4 regions of the Neorhizobium sp. 2083 genome follow, and region 1 is predicted to be linked to each of the others. Evidence: riboswitches for the same ligand, from Rfam matches in the RefSeq annotation. Region 1 holds a riboswitch; each other region holds the start of a gene.
The links. A riboswitch is a leader RNA that binds a small molecule or an ion and turns the genes downstream of it on or off. The one in region 1 is predicted to bind cobalamin.
Positions count from the first base shown of each region.

Region 2: linked by a shared signal. The riboswitch ahead of J2X76_RS31275 (class I SAM-dependent methyltransferase) and the one ahead of J2X76_RS28635 (CbtB-domain containing protein) in region 1 are both predicted to bind cobalamin.
Region 3: linked by a shared signal. The riboswitch ahead of J2X76_RS03690 (aromatic ring-hydroxylating dioxygenase subunit alpha) and the one ahead of J2X76_RS28635 (CbtB-domain containing protein) in region 1 are both predicted to bind cobalamin.
Region 4: linked by a shared signal. The riboswitch ahead of J2X76_RS25220 ((2Fe-2S) ferredoxin domain-containing protein) and the one ahead of J2X76_RS28635 (CbtB-domain containing protein) in region 1 are both predicted to bind cobalamin.

Region 1 covers NZ_JAVDTC010000010.1:162,715-167,478, reverse strand. The annotation lists gene J2X76_RS28650 (cobyric acid synthase) at 1-1,322, opposite strand, end outside; gene cobO (cob(I)yrinic acid a,c-diamide adenosyltransferase) at 1,326-1,940, opposite strand; gene J2X76_RS28640 (CbtA family protein) at 1,937-2,701, opposite strand; gene J2X76_RS28635 (CbtB-domain containing protein) at 2,715-2,891, opposite strand; cobalamin riboswitch at 2,928-3,140, opposite strand; cobalamin riboswitch at 3,200-3,421, shown strand; gene J2X76_RS28630 (DUF1636 domain-containing protein) at 3,525-3,935, shown strand; gene cobW (cobalamin biosynthesis protein CobW) at 3,932-4,764, shown strand, end outside.
Region 2 covers NZ_JAVDTC010000017.1:4,258-9,021, reverse strand. The annotation lists gene J2X76_RS31285 (ABC transporter permease) at 1-720, opposite strand, end outside; gene J2X76_RS31280 (ABC transporter substrate-binding protein) at 724-2,256, opposite strand; gene J2X76_RS31275 (class I SAM-dependent methyltransferase) at 2,262-2,939, opposite strand; cobalamin riboswitch at 3,052-3,255, opposite strand; gene J2X76_RS31270 (FAD-binding oxidoreductase) at 3,524-3,988, opposite strand; gene J2X76_RS31715 (c-type cytochrome) at 4,349-4,723, opposite strand; gene J2X76_RS31265 (molybdopterin cofactor-binding domain-containing protein) at 4,726-4,764, opposite strand, start outside.
Region 3 covers NZ_JAVDTC010000001.1:691,372-696,135, forward strand. The annotation lists gene J2X76_RS03685 (BA14K family protein) at 52-477, opposite strand; gene J2X76_RS03690 (aromatic ring-hydroxylating dioxygenase subunit alpha) at 598-1,842, opposite strand; cobalamin riboswitch at 1,944-2,174, opposite strand; gene J2X76_RS03695 (DUF6656 family protein) at 2,340-2,954, shown strand; gene J2X76_RS03700 (L-threonylcarbamoyladenylate synthase) at 2,988-3,965, shown strand; gene J2X76_RS03705 (FAD-binding oxidoreductase) at 3,993-4,764, shown strand, end outside.
Region 4 covers NZ_JAVDTC010000007.1:272,854-277,617, forward strand. The annotation lists gene aztD (zinc metallochaperone AztD) at 1-1,175, shown strand, start outside; cobalamin riboswitch at 1,483-1,679, shown strand; gene J2X76_RS25220 ((2Fe-2S) ferredoxin domain-containing protein) at 1,778-2,557, shown strand; gene J2X76_RS25225 (ABC transporter substrate-binding protein) at 2,579-4,075, shown strand; gene J2X76_RS25230 (ABC transporter permease) at 4,083-4,764, shown strand, end outside.

The sequences.
Region 1 (4,764 bases):
TCGTCCGAAAACAGCCCATGGAGATAGGTCCCCCATACCCGGCCATCCGCCGATATCGCACCTTCCGGACTTCTGCCGATTGTCGCAAAAGACCGGGCGCAATCGGCACCGGTGGTTCGCCCGATATGCATTTCATAACCGGAGAGGGAAATTCCGTCGAAACTCTTTCCCGCGACGGCCTCCAGCCGTTTGTCGCCTCCGAGAACCGTCTCGACATCCAGCAGGTCCAGCCCCTCGATCGACCCCGCCGGCCCTTCCGTTCCTTCCGGATCGGAAATCGTTTTGCCGAGCATCTGATAGCCGCCGCAGAGACCAAGCACCCGCCCGCCGCGGCGGACATGCGCTGCGATATCCACGTCGAAGCCCGCGGCCTTCAGCGCCTGCAGGTCGGATATCGTCGCTTTCGAGCCGGTGAGCAGCACGAGGTCGCAATCGCCGGGAATGACCTGCCCCGATCGGACACGGATGAGATCGACATCCGGCTCCGCCTCCAGCGGATCGAGATCGTCGAAATTGGAGATATGCGGCAGGATCGGCACCGCGATCCTGATCTTCGCACCCGCCTTGCGCAGCGAAGGCGCAGCGAGGCTGAGCGCATCTTCCGCCGGCAGCCGGGACGCGTCGGCAAAATGCGGCAACAGCCCGATCGACTGCCAGCCGGTAAGGTCCCCGATCATGCGCATGCCCTCGGCAAACAGTTCTGGATCGCCCCGGAACCGGTTGACGATGAAACCCCGGATCATCGCGGCGTCCTCGGGATCGAGCACCAGCTTCGTGCCGGCAAGGCTGGCGATCACCCCGCCGCGATCGATATCGCCGATCAGCACCACCGGCACCTGGGCTGCCCGCGCAAATCCCATATTGGCGATGTCGTTCCGGCGCAGGTTGATTTCCGAGGCGCTCCCGGCGCCCTCGACGAGAACGAGATCAGCCTGATTGCGGAGGATTTCAAAACTTTCCAGAACCCGTGGCATCAGCGCCGGTTTGAGGCTCTGGTATTCGGCAGCCCTGGCATTGCCTTCGACCCTGCCCTGCACCACGACCTGCGCGCCGACCTCGCTCTGCGGCTTCAGGAGCACCGGGTTCATATGGACGCTGAGCGGCACGCCCGCCGCCCGCGCCTGCAGCGCCTGTGCCCGGCCGATCTCGCCGCCATCGGCGGTGACCGCCGCATTGTTCGACATGTTCTGCGGCTTGAACGGCATGATCTTCAGGCCGCGAGCCACAAAGGCGCGGGCAAGCCCGGCGACGACCAGCGACTTGCCCACATCCGAACCCGTTCCCTGGAACATCAGCGCCCGAGCTGGAGTGACCGGAACCATGACCTAGAACTCGATGCCGGCCTGGGCCTTCACGCCCGCCTTGAAGTGGTGCTTGACCAGCGTCATCTCGGTGACCATGTCGGCCGCCTCGATGAGCGGCGGTTTGGCATTGCGGCCGGTAACGACCACATGCAGGTCCGGCCGCCGTGCCTGCAATGCGGCGACGATCTTTTCGAGATCGAGGTAATCGTAGCGAAGGGCGATATTCAGTTCGTCGAGGATGACGAGCCCGATCGTCTCGTCCGACATCAGTTCGAGCGCCTTTTCCCAGGCCTTTTCCGCCGCCGCGACGTCGCGCTTCAGGTCCTGGGTCTCCCAGGTGAAACCTTCGCCCATCGTGTGCCAGACGACACGATCGCCGAAGACGGCAAGCGCCGGCTGCTCCCCGGTCGACCATGCACCCTTGATGAACTGTACGACGCCGACCCGCCGGTTATTGCCGAGCATGCGCAGTGCAAGGCCGAAGGCGGCGGTGGATTTGCCCTTGCCGGATCCGGTATGGACGATGAGAAGACCCTTTTCCCGGGTCTTCTCCGCCACTTCAGCATCCTGCACCGCCTTGCGGTTCGCCATCTTGCCGCGATGACGCTCGGCCGCGGCCTCGTCGATCTCCTTCACCGGGAAGCAAGCTTCGCCGGGGTCCCGGCAGAAACTTCCTCGCCGGCCCGGAATCGTTCGCGGACCACGCCGGCAAGCGCGCCGAGCACGGCCCAGAACACCAGATTGGTGGCATAGACCGCGTTGACGAAGCGGGCATAGAGATCCATCGGCACCGCCGTTTCATGGCTGGGCGGCAGCGGCGCGCCGACGAGATGCGGAGCGATAAGAAGTACGATCGCCAGGGCCGCGAACACGGCGGAGCGCGTATAGACGAGCAGGCCGAGGCCGATCGCGGTGCAGAGAGCCGTCGAGACCCACCAGACCTGGCGCGGCCCGAGTTCGGCTGCCGGCATGCCGGGCAGTTCCGGCGGCAGGCCGAGGCCGGGCGCAAGGATGACGGTGAGGAAGCCGGCAATGCCGAACATCAGGCCGCCGCGCCAGCCCCTGAAACCGCCGAATGCTTCCGAAACCGCGACCAGGACGAGGGCGAAGCCGATGCCGGACAGCATGTCTGCGGCGAGCGTATAGATGAAGCGCTCGAAACCGTCGGCCGGAGCCCAGGCCTCTTCTTCATGATGGTGATCGGCAGCAGGTGCCGCTGTACCGGCTGCCGCGGGTGCAGCGTCATGGCTGTGGCCCGCCTCGGGTGCGGCATTTTCGAATACTTCCGCCTTGAGGATCAGCGGCACGGTGGAGAAGCTCTGCATCACGGTGAGCAGCAATCCGGACAACAGTCCGGCGATCACCGCCGTGAAGACGATGTTACGAAACAGCGACATTTGGGAGATCTCCTCAGTGGCAGGGGAAGGCGAGCGAGTGGCGCGTGTCATGGGCGGCATTGTGGACGACTTCCAGATGCGAGAAGCCGACAAAGCCGACGATGAACAGGCCGAGCAGGGCCGTCATGCTGAGGGGAATGATCTTCGAAGCGGAGAGGCTGACTGCAGTTGCAGCAGAATTCGTAACCATGGTCTCGTCCTTTCGCCCTCCACCCGAGGGCCGTTCAAGTTCTTTGCCGCCTTTGGCAGGTCTCCTGGCTCGCGGATCGGACGCCTTGTCCCGCCTTCCCGGTTTCCCAGTGGCTTGACGGCCGAACGGCCGTTTTGGGTCAAGACTTTCCGCTTACAGTTGCGGGGGCAGCCGCGGGTTGGACGTCGAAATTCCGTCGCACCGCATTCCCTCTAAACCCTTTCGGGCACCATAGGCCCGGCCACTATAGACGAATTCGGCGTCACGGCAATCGCCTTTGCGACGCATTGACATGGGCGTGCGACCGGGCGTACTTGGAAGGAGATGGTCCCTTTCCGGCAACGGGGAGGGCTAAGAGAGAATGCGGTGCGACCCTTTCAGGGTCAATGCCGCGGCTGCCCCCGCAACTGTAGGCGGCGAGCCATTGCCTAAAACGGCCGTTCGGCCGTCAAGCCACTGGGAAACCGGGAAGGCAGGCAAATGGCGTCGACCCGCGAGCCAGGAGACCTGCCGTCCGACAATTCTGCTTCACCGGGCGGGGTGCTCCGGAGGAAGTTTCTCGATCACCGCAGGGGGTTTTGGCCTCCTGCTCCGCGCCCCGATTTTCGACCCCGGCGGGAACGCGGCTGACCGATGAGTGACCTCCGACCAGATGATCCGGCAAGCGGCGACCCGGCCGATGTTACGATCTTCGTCTGCACCAACTGCCGCGACGAGTCTGATAGCGAAATCCGGCCCGGCATCGCGCTGATCGCGGCGCTGCGTGATGCGGCCGCCGGCAAGCCGATCGCGGTGAAGCCCGTCACCTGCCTTGCCAATTGCGAAAAGAGCCCGAGCGCGGCTTTCAACCACCGCAGCGGCTGGTCCTATGTCTTCGGCCATCTGTCGCTCGACAATGTCGATGACATCGTTACCGGGGCGATGATGCTGGCCGAGGACGAGCGCGGTTTCCTTCCCCTTCGCGGCCGCCCGGCCTGCCTGCGCGGCAAGGGCATGACGGCCCGCATTCCACCCTTTCATCATCACGAGGACATGCCATCATGAGCGTTTCGTTCGACCGCGTTCCCTGCACCGTCGTCACCGGGTTTCTGGGAGCCGGCAAGACCACGCTGATCCGCAACCTGATCGAGAACCTCAAGGGCAAGCGGCTGGCGATCATCGTCAACGAGTTCGGCGATGTCGGCATCGATGGCGACGTACTGAAGGGCTGCGGCATCGAAAGCTGCCCCGAGGACAACATCATCGAACTCGCCAACGGCTGCATCTGCTGCACCGTGGCGGATGATTTCGTGCCGGCGATCGACCAGATCCTGGCCATCGAACCGCGTGTCGACCACATCCTCATCGAGACCTCCGGCCTCGCGCTGCCAAAACCGCTCGTCCAGGCCTTCCAGTGGCCGGATGTGAAGGCGCGCGTGACGGTGGATGGCGTCATTGCCGTGGTCGATGGGCTGGCGCTTGCCGAAGGCCGCGTTGCCGACGACCACGAGGCGCTCGAAGCCCAGCGGCAGGCGGACGGCTCGATCGATCACGACGATCCGGTCGAGGAAGTGTTCGAGGACCAGGTCGCCTGCGCCGACATGATCGTGCTCACCAAGAGCGACCTTCTCGACGTCGCCGGCCTTGCCACCGCCAAAGACCGCGTCTCCGCCCATCTGCCGCGCGCCGTCAAGATCGTCTCGGCCGCCAACGGCGCCATCGACCCGGCCGTGCTGATCGGGCTCGGCCTTGCCGTCGAGGACGATATCGAAAACCGCAAGACCCATCACGACGACGAACTGGATCACGATCACGACGATTTCGATAGTTTTGTCGTCGATCTGGCCGCGGTAGCCGATGCCGAGAGCCTCGCAGCCCGCATCTCCGCCACGGC
Region 2 (4,764 bases), on a different contig from region 1:
CGCATTGCGAAGGCCATGGCGGACGAAGGCTCTGATACGATCGAAGCCACGCAGATGGGCGTAGGTCATATATGCCGCCTCCAGCACTTCGACGACGGCATTGCGTATAATACGCACGGACGGCGCCATCAGGCCGAGCGCCAACGTCACGGCCGGCAGGACCAGATGCTCAGGCCGACGATAACCGGCAGGCGGTAGCCAGCCGAGGGCGAGCACGAACACCGAAATCAATGCGATGCCGATCAGGAACGTTGGGAGCGAGGAAAAGGCTGCAGCCGCCAACGCAGTCACGCGGTCGATAATACCCTTGGGCTTCAGCCCTGCCGCAATTCCAAGCGGCAAGGCGAGGAGGTAGGAGAGCAGCCAGGCGATGACGGCCAGCCGCAAAGTATAGCTACCCGCCAGCAACAGCTCTTCGGCAACCGGTCGCCCAGACACAAAGGATCGGCCTATGTTTCCTGTGATGACGGAACCGAGCCAGTCGCCGTATTGCGCGAGAAGCGGGCGCGACAGCATCTCGGCGTCGCGGATCTGTGCGACCGCCTCTGGTGATGTGTTTTCTGCGCCAAGTCGGCTGACCGCGATCCTGAGCGCCATGTCGCCGGGTATCGCGTGGATCAGCACAAAGCAGATCGTGGCGAGAATCAAGGCGACGGCAATCGCCTCGAAGACACGCCGCAAGACAGCGCGCGGAACGGCATGACGGACCGCGCGCCGCATCGATCACTCCTTGATCGACAGATGGTTGAGCGGACGGGTCTGCATGACCGGATCTGCCACAAACCCTTGTAGCCGCTCCGAAACCGCGTATTTTTCATCGGTAAAGGTGATCGGAATGACCGGCAATTCGTCCTGCAGAATGTCTGCCATCTTGCGCTGCAGAGGCAGGCGGGCTGCAGGATCGGTCGTGCGATTATATTCCGCTACAGCTGCCCGCATGGCCTCGCTCTTCCAGCCCGTCGCTCCGGTGGCATCGGTACTCGGCGCATCGGTCGCGAAATCGCTCGTGAGCCGTGCGACCGGATCCGGGACCTGATAGATCATGGTGCGAATTCCAAGGCCGAGTTCCAGCGTCCCGTTGTTCTGCGCTTCTGGGATCAGGCTTGATTCCCCGACCTGAATAGTGAGGTCGAAACCTACTGCCTTGAGCTGGGCCTGGAGCGCCTCTGCAATGACGGGCAGGTAGGCACGTTGCGGGAAGGTTCGCATCATGCCCGCAAACTTGACGCCATTCTTTTCCCGAATGCCGTCAAGGCCGCGAGCCCAGCCCAGTTTGTCAAGGTTCGCGTTCGCTTGCGCCAGATCGAAGGTCTGGGGCTTGAAGTCGCTGAAGTGCCATCCCTTCATAGCGGGCGGAAAATACTGATTGGCGGCAAGTTCTGCGCTGCCCATGATCGTGCGGGCGATGGCGTCTCGGTTGACGGCGAGGCTGAGCGCTCGTCTGATTTCGACGTCCGCAAACTGAGGTTTTTTGACATTGATCAGCATCATCACGACACGCGGGACCGGCGCACGAACGATATGCGCTTCGCCAGAACGATCGACCCGCGATACAGCCGTGGTCGGGATTTCCAATACGAGGTCGCCTTCGCCCGCAAGCGCGATATTCACCCTGGTTTCGGGATTCGGTACGCCGTCCACGCGAACCCGCTCGATTTTTGCCCTTTTACCCCAATAGCCATCGTGCCGGACAAGATTGAGCCCCTGCGGTAGCTCGGCGCTTTCAATGCGGTACGGCCCGGTCGCGACGATGCTGGTGACCTCTCCACCTGGACCGAAGGATGACGGGGCCAAGACTGGAACGGCCGGGTCGAGCAAGTAGGCGAGTAGCGGGGCGAATGGTTGCTCCAGCGTGAACGTCACAGTGCTGTCACCAGCGGTGACGCTTTTTACCTTTGCATTTTTGATCAGGCTGCCGCGAGGAAGAAGCGCCGTAAAGGAAGCGGCCACGGCGCCTGGTGTCATATGACTGCCGTCATGAAAGGTGACGTCGCGACGCAGATGAAAGATCCATTGAAGCTCGTCGGCCGAGGTTTCCCATCGCTCGGCAAGTGCTGGCAGGGTGGCGGCCTCCGGGTTCGTCTGGACCAGGGTCTCCGTCACTCCGTTGGCCCGAAGCTGAAAACCTCCTGTCTGGGTGTCGAGCTTCTGAAGCTGGAAGGGCTCGACGACGCGCATTTCGTCCTGCGCGAACAACGAGACAGGTGCGCCAAACATAGCCGCGATCAACGCGGCTAACCAGATATTGCGAGACATGAGGATCACTCCGGGGCGATTGCGGTGAGAATGAAAAAGGTGATCGGCGTGTCTGGATCGTCGTAGACTGCGCCGTATGGATCGCCGGGCATCAGATGGCGCCAGCTTTCGACTCGACCGAACCCGGCGTCAGCCAGGAGGTGGCGAGCATCGGCCTCGGTCAGGCCATTATAGAAAGGGAGATCTGCGCCGAACTGATCGCGGCTGTCGTTCACGCGATGCCGAAACCAAAGCCCATCAGACAGCAGCAGCTTTCCGCCGGGTCGCAGGATCCTGCGCGCCAGTGCGAGCGCTGCCTGCGGGTTTTCAAGTGTCCAGAGAACGTTGCGAAGAGTGACGATATCGGCGCTCTCGGACGGCAACGCCGCTTCGTCCATTGTCTTGTTGATAAAATCGATGTCAATACCGGCTTCGATGGCGGCCGCCTTGGCATGGGAAAGCATCTCTAAAGAACCATCAACTGCAGTCGTTCGATGGCCAAGGCCGGCTGCTAGGAGCGCGCATGCACCCGTTCCCGATCCAAGGTCGACAACATCGCGTGATTCATCGCCCAACGCGGCACGGAATACGGCACGCCATGATGAGGCGTCGCGACGATGGGATGCGGTCCCATCGAATTTCCAGGCGCGAGCATTCCAATGGTCTGCCATATTGGCGGCAGTGATAGGGGAGACAAGTTGCATCCGGTCCTTTTCCTCCATTTGCCGTTTGGCAGCGGCAATCCGGAGGACGAACCAACTCATTCCTGTCAGGACAATGAGCCACGACGCCGCTCCGACGGCGCGCCCCGGCCATCGAGCTTCAATCTGTCGGGGCAGGTCTCCTGGCTCACGGTTCGTCGCCTTGTCCGCCTTCCCGGGGGCAATCCCAGTGGCTAGTTGGACTTGGCTCTCCGCTCACAGTTGCGGGGGCAGCTCCGGAATGGCCTTGCGGCGTACCGAATTCCCTCTTAGCCCCGACCGGCTCACACCGTCGGGGACCTCGACGGAAGGAGGCTTACCTGAAAGCGCCGAGGTGTCAACCGCATCTACAATTCAGGACGTATATTCAAGAACCATAGAAAACGACGAGTTGCTGTCAGGATTAAGTTCTCCTTCGGCTCTTAACGTTGGAAAAGCATATATCTCTGATCTGCATAAACTTTGAATCAAAGTTTGGATGGGTCGTAAGTTCGTACCCCTTCAAGGCGAATAGGTCGATCTAAAGCGCCCGATCCGGAAATCGTAAATGGGTATTTCCGTCGCCCCAACCGCAATCAGTTCGGCCATCACGTCGCCGACGCGCCCATGACCGGGAGACCGTCCTCGACATAGCCTTCGCAACCGGACCAGGTGCGGATGACGGACACATGGGCGAGCATCGGCAGGATCGGCAGTAGGGAGCGCAACTGGCCCGGCAGGCGGGCTGGGTCCGCTTTGGCATGGCCGGTCTCAAGCGGGACATCGGTGCGCTCGGCTCCGCCGCCGAAACCGATATTGCCGCGCTCGACCTGGCGCAGATAACCACCGCCGTGGTCATGCGCCCAGACGCCGACAACAGGCAGGATGCGATGCGGTAGCGGTTCCGTCACGCCCATCTGCGGACCTCTGGCGCGGATCGGTACCGTTTCACCAAACTGCGCCGATATCCGCGCGCCCCAGGCGCCGGCGGTATTCAGCAGGTTGGCGGCGGCATAAATGCCGTCGGAGGTTTTCACCTCGAAACCGTAGGCGCTCTTGCGTATCGCCTTCACGTCGACCTCCTCGACGATCCTAGCACCGTTGCGTCTTGCCGCATCGGCGAAGGCCGCTTACGGCTTGGGGCTGAACGACGACCCGGTGGTCTACGCCTTGGCGTCGCATTCTTTGGGCTGATCGCCCACGCTATTGCAGCGGTTGTCGCGTCGTTGGCGATAGCCGCGCAAAAAGGAGCTTTCGAGAGGTGACGTAAACGCAGTCATTCCGCCCGCGTCGAGCTATGCTGCAATAGGTAGGGTTTATTACCCCCGGGCTCCGCATGGCAGATGAGGGCGAACTCCAAGAGCGCGGCAAGGTCATCCGCAAACATTCATCCTGGTGGGCGTCGGTAAATTAAAAGCACTCGACGAAACGCTTCACTGACCACCAAGCGACTTGAGATAGGCGATGATGTCCGCCCGATCCTGATCCCTTGGAACGCTGAGGGTCATTCGCGTTCCGCGCACCGCCTTGGCTGGGCCTGCGAGATAGTTGTCAAGTGCATCTTCGGTCCAGATGATGCCAGAGTTTGAAAGTGCGGTGGAATAGGCATAGCCCTCGACGGACCCAGCTTTTCGCCCAACGACGCCGTTAAGGGAGGGCGCGGACTTCGTTTCGGGTTGAACCGAATGACACCCGGAACAACGGCTGAAGAGCTGCTGGCCCCGAAGCGGGTCGCCTGCGTCCGCGGCGGCTAGGCCAGGGATGCAGACCGTTGCGATGGACAAGATCGAACGTAGTGCATGTAGCATAGTCACGCTTTCAGCTCTTCTGGATTGACTGGCAATGTTCT
Region 3 (4,764 bases), on a different contig from region 1:
GCCGCGCGTCTGCAGCGGCCGGGTTTTCGTCTTGAGACGACCAATGCCTGATTACCTGTAGGGCGAAACGCAGGATCGGCGGATACCGGCGCTCGCTACGTAAGTGTTGTCGAAGGCTCGATAGGTCCGGTAGCGGCTTTCGCACCAGGCGACGTGGCGGCTGCCGTAACCCCGGTCCGCCTGGATGGCACCGCCGATAAGCGCGCCGGCACCGAAGGCTGCCAACGGGAACCAGAAACCGTTGTGGTAGCGATAACCGGGGCGGCGTTCGCGGTAACCGCGGTGGCCGCCATACCAGCCGTAGCGGTCACGCCGGCCGTAGTCGCGCCGCAGCAGCTGGACATTGGTGATATTGCCGGTGTCGGAAATGCCGGCCGGGGGAGCGGGCATCTGGATGGCCTGCGCGGGCACAAGGCCGGCAAATGTGGTCGCGACGGCGACCGCCGCCGCGGTCAGGCGCAAACGAAAAGCACTCATCCTGGGTTTCCTCTCATGGTTTTCGATTGAAAACCTAACGCAGGCCACAGGACTTCGTTCCTATGACCGGCCGCTTCGCAACGAACGGCCGATCACGAATTGGCGATAAGCAGCAATAGATCAGGCGACGATCGAAAGCTTCGCCTGGTCGCCCTGCAGCCGGTTGACCATGAAGTTCGAATACCATTCGACGAACTGCATGACGCCGCCTTCGTGCAGCGGCGAATAGGGACCAGGTTCATAAGCCGGCGAGCGGATGCCGAAGGCATTTTCCTCGACGATCTGGCGGTCCTGGTCGTTGGTCATGTTCCAGACATGCGTCAGCTCTTCGAGATTGTAGTCGACGCCCTCGACCGCATCCTTGTGAACCAGCCATTTGGTGGTGACCGCCGTCTCCTCGGGCCCAAGCGGGGTGACCCGGAACGAGATCGCGTGGTCGCCGAGAATGTGGTTCCAGCTGCTCGGATAGTGGAAGAGCAGCATGGTGCCGATCGAGTTGATCGTCACGTCGTCGGAAAGCCTGCGCTGGACGGCGTTGCGGCCGGTCATCGTGTAGCTCTCGGCATCCTCGATCAGCGGCATGCGCGCAACGCGGAACTGGCCGGTCTCGTCCATGCGGAATTCGCTCGGCAACCCGGCCTCCTCGCAGCGCTGCCAATGGGCGGCGATGACCGGATCGTCCTTGGCGCCCTGGACGCCGGTCGCGGTCGGCGATTCCGGATAGGTGCGGCAGAGTTCCGGATGGTTCGCGGCGCAGTGGTAGCACTCGCGGTTGTTTTCCCAGACAAGCTTCCAGTTGCCCTTCTCGATGATCGTCGACTGGTGGGCGACCTTGGCTTCCCACAGGCGATGCGGTGCCAGATAAGGTTCGATCGAGGCCCGGACCGGCGCGAAATCCGGCGCTTCATTGGCAAGGCAGATGAAGATATAGCCGGCGACGCTCTCGCAATGGACCTTCTTCATGGCGAACTGGGTCTTGTCGAAGTCCTGGCCCATCTGGCGGCCGACCAGAAGCGAGCCGTCCAGCTCGTAGGTCCATTGATGGTAGGGACAGACAAGCCGGACCGCCGAGCCATGCTCCTTGGTGCAGACGCGGCTGCCACGATGACGGCATGTGTTGTGCAGGGCGCGGATCTGGTTGTCACGGCCACGCACGACGACGACCGGATAATCGCCGATCTGCAGGGTGAAATAGGCTCCAGCCTTGGGCAACTCGCAATCATGGCCGACGAACAGCCAGTCGCGATACCAGATCATTTCCAGATCGAGCTTGTAGTAACTGGGATCGGTATAGAAGGCCTGCTCGAGGCTGAAACCTTCGCGACGGTTCTTGAGCTGCCGCAGGGCCTGATTGCGAATTTCCATATAACCTTCCTCGTCAAAAATGGACAGCGGAAGGACATGGAAATGCCGGCCGGCCTCAAGGCCCACCCCAAACCCTGTCCCGAACGCCCGCCGCGTCCGGTCGTCGTCTTTTGTCCCGAGGCTGGTTTCCGGGCTCAGGAGCTGTCCCTTGAGGGGACGGGCCCAGCGCCTTCCCGGGCGGCCTTTTCGGCTCTTTCCCAGTGGCTCATGCCAGGCTTTGTTGCTCCACCACCGTTGCGGGGGCAGCGCCGGATCGAGGTTTTCAAGGCCCCTGCCGGCTTCCCAATTCTCCGCCTCCCTAGTTCGGCGGCACCCTGAGATCGAAGCGGATATAATCATCGAGCATGCGTGTCGCATAGGCGACATTGCGACATCGGCAACCGCGTTGGCGACAGCGGCAAAACGGGTCAAAATGCAACACTCCAGCTCCGCGAAAGCGAAACCTGTCATTAACAGATAGGCCATAAAATCCCGGCTCGAATGGGAGCGACGCCACCGTGCAGGCAAAGGGAAAGATCCGCTACTACGACGCCCCTCCACCAAAGCCTCCGGCGCCGGTGGTCGTGAAAACGGCTGCCCATTCGGAATTCCTGCGGACGGGGCGCATTGCCCGCTACAATCCGATCTGGCTGCCGGCCGAGCGCCGCTATCTCACCCATGACGAAGTCGCCGAGCGCACCGGCAAGAGGCTCGAGGCAGCCGGAGAAGCCAGCCACAACCGGATCAACTCCTTCCACCGCTCGATCAAGTTCCCGAAGATCGTCTTTCATCACACGCTCGATGAACGGCCGCATCTCGGCTACTGCCACGTCACCGCGGCAAGAACTCTGCTTGCACGCGGCGTGCCGGTCAGCTGGTCCTTCTACATCGCCAACTTCTTCTCCGAGATCGGCGACAAGGAAACGTTCTTCGAGCGGATCAGCACGGCCTATTCGCGCATGTATTTTGCCGTCGCGGTCGAACGCGAGGCCGGCCAGCCGCTGCAGATCAACCGCTCGATCCGCAAGAACGGCCTGCTGTTCCAGACCAACGATCCGACGGAAGCGATCAAGAACGTGCTGATGCTCGGCACTTCCAATGAAATGCTTCGCGAGATCATCAAAAAGCTTTGAAGCCGGACTGGTCCGCGTTATTGACGGGCGGACATGACGGCTCAGATCATCGACATCACCCGGGAGCATGACGGCGCGCTCGCCAAAGCCTGCGCCGTGCTTGGCGACGGCCTGCCGGTGGCAATCCCCACCGAAACGGTCTACGGGCTTGCGGCCGATGCCACCAATCCCGCCGCCATCACCCGGATCTATGAAACGAAGGGCCGGCCGCGCTTCAACCCGCTGATCTGCCACATGTCGGACCTCGACATGGCCGAGCGTTATGCGGAGTTCGATCCCATTTCGCGAAAACTTGCGGAAGCTTTCTGGCCGGGTCCCCTCACCCTGATCCTTCCCCTGAAGCCCGAAAGCGGCATCCATGCGCTGGCGACGGCGGGGCTCGACACGGTCGGCATCCGGCTTCCCAAGGGCTTCGCCTCCGAGCTCATCCGCGCCTTCGGCAGGCCGCTCGCGGCGCCGAGCGCCAATACGTCCGGCAAGGTAAGCCCAACCAGCGCTGCCCATGTCGCCGACGATCTGGGCGACAAGCTCGTTCTTATCATCGACGGTGGGGCGGCTCCGGTCGGGGTGGAGTCGACCATCGTTCGCGTCGAAGACGGCGTGATCCGGCTCCTGAGACCCGGCGGAGTTGCCGCGGAAGAGATCGAAAAGGCGACTGGCCTCCAGGTGATCCGGTCTGAAGGACCAGCGGCGATCATCGAGGCCCCCGGCATGCTCGCGTCCCACTACGCGCCGGGAGCGGCGGTCAGGCTCAACGCCGACCACGTCGACGAGGGCGAAGCGCTGATCCGGTTCGGTTCGGCTCCAGTCGCCGGCGTCGAACTTGCCAAAGCTGTTTTCGACCTGAGCCCCTCCGGCGATCTTGCGCAGGCCGCGGCAAACCTGTTCGACTATCTGAAGCAGGCCGACGCGACCGGCGCTGCCCGCGTCGCCGTCACGCCCATTCCCGACCATGGGCTCGGCGAAGCGATCAACGACCGGCTGGCACGCGCCGCCGCCCCGCGCGAATAGGCCGGAGCAAGAGAGGAAGAGACGCTGATGGATATTCCGGGACCGAAACCAGAGCTTCTCGACCGCTTCGCGGCGATCGTCGGCGAGAACCACGTCCTGCGCGAGGCGAGCGACCTTGCGCCGCATCTGGTCGAGGGCCGCGGGCTCTACAAGGGCTCCTCGCCGATGCTGCTGAAGCCGGGCTCGGTCGAGGAAGTTGCCGCGATCCTGAAGCTTGCGAGCGAAACCGGGACGCCGATCGTGCCGCAGACCGGCAATACCGGCCTTGTCGGCGGGCAGACGCCGCGCAGTGGCGGCAACGACCTGATCGTCTCGCTCGAACGCATGAACCGCATCCGCGACGTCGATCCGGTCGCCAATGTGCTGGTCTGCGATGCCGGCGCCATCCTCGCCGACGTGCAGAAGGCGGCGGAAGCGGTCGACCGGCTGTTTCCGCTGTCGCTCGGCTCGGAAGGCTCCTGCCGGATCGGCGGCAACCTTTCCACCAATGCCGGGGGCACCGCCGTGCTCGCCTACGGCAACACCCGCCAGCTTTGCCTCGGGCTCGAAGTGGTGCTGCCGACCGGCGAGATCTGGGACGGACTGCGGCGGCTCAAGAAGGACAATACCGGCTACGACCTGCGCGACCTGTTCATCGGCGCGGAAGGCACGCTCGGGATCATCACCGGCGCGGTGCTGAAACTGTTTCCGCAGCCTGTCGGGCACCAAGTGGCGCTCGCCGGTCTCGCTTCCCCCGCGGATGCGCTGAAACTCTTCGAGCGGGCCTCGAACCTCTGCGGCACGGCGCTGACCGGTTTCG
Region 4 (4,764 bases), on a different contig from region 1:
GCACTGGCGCCATAGCGGATGAAGATAAGGAAACGAAGGAGGCTTGGCGTCTCTTCATCGCCGATCATACTCATCCGGTTGTCCGAGCCATCGATTTTTCCGACGGCAGGGAACTCGGCCGCTACAATGTAAAGGGTCATGCCGCTTTGACGGCGAGTGCGTCGGGCCGGACGGTGTTCGTCGCCCAGAGCGAAGCCGATATCGTCCATGTCATAAAGACCGGCATCGACTTCTCCGATCACGGCGAGCATCGTGACCTTGACGTTTCCGATCCAGCCCTTCTGCCCGTCAGCTTCGAAGACAAGCGGCCGGGACATGTGGTTCCGCACGACGATCACGTGATCGTATTTTACGACCTTGGCGGCAAGGCCGACGTTATCGACGAGATGGCTCTTCTCAAAGGCGAAGCCGAGGTCCGAACCGTCGACACGACTAAACCCCATCACGGAGTGGCCGTTGCGATGGGTCGCCATGTACTTGTCTCGGCGCCGAACGCTGAAGTGGAAACGACGCCGAATGAACTGCCGCCACGCGTCGGCCTTCGCGTGATTGATGAGAACATGAGGCAAGTCGGCGAAATCAGCAAATGCACGGACCTTCACGGCGAAGCGACCTCAGCTCGTCTTGTCGCGTTCGGATGCAAGGAGGGTGTGCTCGTTGCCCGGCCCGGAGGAATCGACGGACCGAAAATCGATATCCTTCCCTATCCGCCCGAATTTCCGAAGGGCTATACAGGCACGCTTCTCGGCGGCAAGGCGATGCAGTTCTTCCTGGGCAATTACGGCGAGGACAAGGTCGTTCTGATTGATCCCGATAACGAGCACCCGTTCCGGCTGATCGAGTTGCCAACCCGCCGGATCGATTTCCTTGTCGATCCCGCGATGCCCCGCAACGCTTACATCCTCACGGAAGATGGCGACCTCCATGTGCTCGACGTGGTCAAGGGCGGAATCGTCCGCAAGGCAAAGATCACCGAGCCCTATAGCAAGGATGGCCATTGGCGCGATCCACGTCCTCGCCTGGCGGTGGCCGATGGGCATATTGCCATAACTGATCCCAGGCATTCGCTTGTCCGGATTGTCGATGCGCAAACCCTAAAAGAGACCCGAACGATCGCCGTGCAAGGGAAGCCCTTCTCGGTCGTCGCGGTCGGCGGTTCCGGCTTAGCACACTGACATCGCGGGAACCACGGTCGGAATCCGGGAATTCCGCTTCCGATTCCGACCAATTCGCTTTGAAATGACGATACCGCACGCCTTGGCTGACGGCCTGAAACTGACGAACCGGGCCTCCTGCCGCCGGCTGCGATCGTCGATCAGCGGTCCAGTGCTTCCCGAATCCTGCATCGTCTCCACAATTATGGTCTAAAAGCGCCGCTTCAGGATCTTGCCGGTGGAGCCGAGGTGAAGAGGCGCGTCGGGATCGTCAGCCAGCGTGACCGTGTGCCATCCGATGGCTGGTTGACACCCGGCTACGGCAGTATACGGTCTGCGCCGTCAAGGTTCTTCCGTCTCTGCGACGGAAGCTAAGAGGGAATCCGGTGTAAACCCGGAGCTGTCCCGCAACTGTGAACGGCGAGCCGTTCGTCCAACATGTCACTGGCAGAGAATGCCGGGAAGACGGACGATCAAGGCTTTGACCCGTAAGCCAGGAGACCTGCCTGACGTTTGGGATTTCCGTGGTCGGGGTGTGCCACAGGAATGAAGGTGCTTTTGGGCTCGCGCCCGATCGCGCCGTCATTTTTGCTGCCTCCTCGCAAGTGATAGAGATTGAGGCAGTGGGCAAGGACGACAACCTCACCGACACGATATCGAGGCGTGCGATCCTGCTGATCGCCAAGTCCGCGTTTGCGGCTTCGCCGCATCTCGAAATGCAACGCCTGGCCCATCGCATCGCGGTGTTTCACCCTGGTGCCAAAGTCCGTTTCGCATTTACCGAACAGGGCACGCCATCCCTCCGCGAGGCCTTGTCGAGCCTGTTGGACCAGGATGTCGATGCCGTCGTGATCGTACCACTCGTCCTGCCCATGGAGCCGAGCTTTCATATCTGGCTGACGAGATCCCTGAAGCGGTGGAAGGCTTTGGCCGAGCGGCCGTGGCCGGCCCTGTCGATCACAAGGGACATTGCATCCAGCCCGCTGATGGCTCCGCTTCTTGGCGATCTGCTTAAAACGACAGAGGCGCTAGCAGAAACACCCGGGCGGAAATTCTCTGCCGAGGGTTCGTTGATCCCACCACAGAAACGGCGTGTCCTCGTTTGCGAAGGCGGAGCCTGCAACAGCGCCGGTGCCGACGCCATCTGGAACCACATCCGCAACCAGCAGGAACGCCGCAATCTGCGTGTGGTCGGCGACGGCACGATGACGGTCAAATCCACCTGCCTCGGTCCCTGTGGTCTGGCGCCGGTCCTGCAGGTCTTTCCCGAGGGCACTTATTGCGGCGGCGTCACCGAAGAGGCGGTCGACCGGATCATCACAGAACATCTGCTCGGCGGCCATGTCGTCGAGGACTTTGCCTATCACCCGACTGGCCGCAAGCAGCGACTTCGCGTGCGTTAAAACAAGACTAAGGAGAGAGACTTGCCTTCGAAAATCCTATCCGGCCCCACGGCGGCCTTGCTGGCCGCCTCGGTATTCGTCGTCGCATCCGCTGCTGTTGCGGCCGAGCCGTTGCGGATCGGCGCGACATATATCACCAGCGGCACCGATCCGGCCAGGGCATCGAACGGCTGGGCGCTGACCAGCCATGGTGTCGGCGAAAACCTCTTCACCGTCGACAAGGAAGGCAAACTTGTTCCCGAACTTGCGGAAAAGGCAGAACGTACCGGCGATCTGACTTGGACGATCACGCTGAAGGCCTACCGGAGGTTCTCCGATGGAACGCCGGTCACCGCCAAGACGCTCGCGGCGGGTTTCGACAACACCTTCGCCAACAACAAGGCGGCGCTCGCCACAGGCGGCAAGCTAAGCTTCGAAGCGGCCGGCGACCTGACTCTCAAGGTCACGACCGAGAAGCCGGTTCCACTCATCCAGTCGCTGTTCGCCGAATGGCCGCTGATTGCCTACAAGCCGGTTGGCAACGGCAATGCCGTGTTCACCGGCCCCTACAAGATCGCCGGCTTCAAGACGGATGCGTCGATCAAGCTCGAACCGAACGCCTATTTCGCTGCCTCGGAAAAACGCTCGCCGGTCGAGTTCCGCAAATTCGGCGAAGCACAGACGATGACGCTGGCGCTGGAATCGGGCGAACTGGACCTCGCTTTCGGCCTCCCGTCGGAAGCGGTGACTCGCCTGAAGGCGAATCCGGAACTCACCATCAAGTCGTTCCCCGTCGGTTATCAGTATCTCGCGTTTTTCAACACCACGCGCCCGCTGCTCGGCGACGTGAAGGTGCGCCAGGCCCTGGATTTCGCTTTCGACCGCAAGGAACTGTCGGCCGCGATCAGCGGCGGCGAGCCGGCAACCGGCGCCTTTGCCTCCTATTTCCCGTTCGCGGGCAGGCAAGCCCGACCAACGGACCTTGCCAAGGCAGCGGCGCTTCTCGATGCGGCAGGTTGGACGAAGGGTGCGAGCGGGATACTCGAAAAGGACGGCAGACCGCTTCGCCTCCTTGCGATTACCTATCCTCAGCGTCCCGACCTCGTGACCATGCTTCCGGTCGTGAAGGCTGAACTCGCGAGGATCGGCATTGCGGTCGACACACAGGTGGTCGAGAACATTTCGCAGGTCGCAGCCGCTGGTGATTTCGATATCGCGCTCTGGGCGCAGCATACCGCCCCGAGCGGCGACGCCGCCTTTTTCCTGAACTCGATGCTGAGAAGCGGTGCTTCGCTTAACTACGCGAAATATGCTTCACCGGATTTCGACGCGATCCTCAATCGCTTCGCAGCCGAAGGCGATCCGGCGAAACGCGTCGCGATCGCGCTGGATGCCCAGGCGCGGCTTTTCGCAGATGCACCGGCTTCCTTCCTCGTCTCACCGGTTTGGTATGTCGGCATGTCGAAGCGGTTGAAGAATTACGAACCTTGGGGTTCGGACTACCACGTTCTGCGGGCCGATATAGGCGAGGCAAAGTGAGATAGACATGCATCCGGTTCGGCTCGGGATCCAATCCATCACCGGTATGTTGGTGATTTCGCTGGCGTCTTTCACCGTCATCAATTCGATGCCGGCCGATCCGGTCGCGATCGCCATTCGTGTCTGGAACCTGCCGGCGACGGATGAAACCGTCGCTGCGCTGCGAGCGGAATGGGGGCTCGATCAACCCCTGCTGTTTCGTTATTGCGATTGGCTTACGCGTTTCCTAACGGGAGATTGGGGCCGCTCGTTCCGCACGGGAGAGCCCGTGCTCGGTGAATTCCTGGAGCGCCTGCCCATCTCGCTTTCGCTGGGTATTGCGGGGTTGGCGCTTGCCATCGTCTTCGCAATCCCGCTCGGCTTCTTCGCCGCCGCCCATCCCAAAGGCGTCGCCGATCGGTTTAGCCGGACCCTCTCCGTTTTCGTTCAGGCCGTGCCGGGATTTTGGCTCGGCCTTGTCGTGCTATGGGTGCTCGGCGTGCAGCTTCGCTGGATCAGGCTCCTCGCCCAGGATTGGACGGCCGCGGTCCTGCCGATCCTGCTGATCGCCCTGCATTTCGTCGCGGTCCTCGCACGGGTCTATCGGCGTGACCTGATGGAGACCGCAACCCAGCCCTATTTCCGCACGGCACTCGCCAAGGGCCTTTCGGAGCGCCAGGCGCTGTGGCGGCACGGACGTTGCGGAGCAC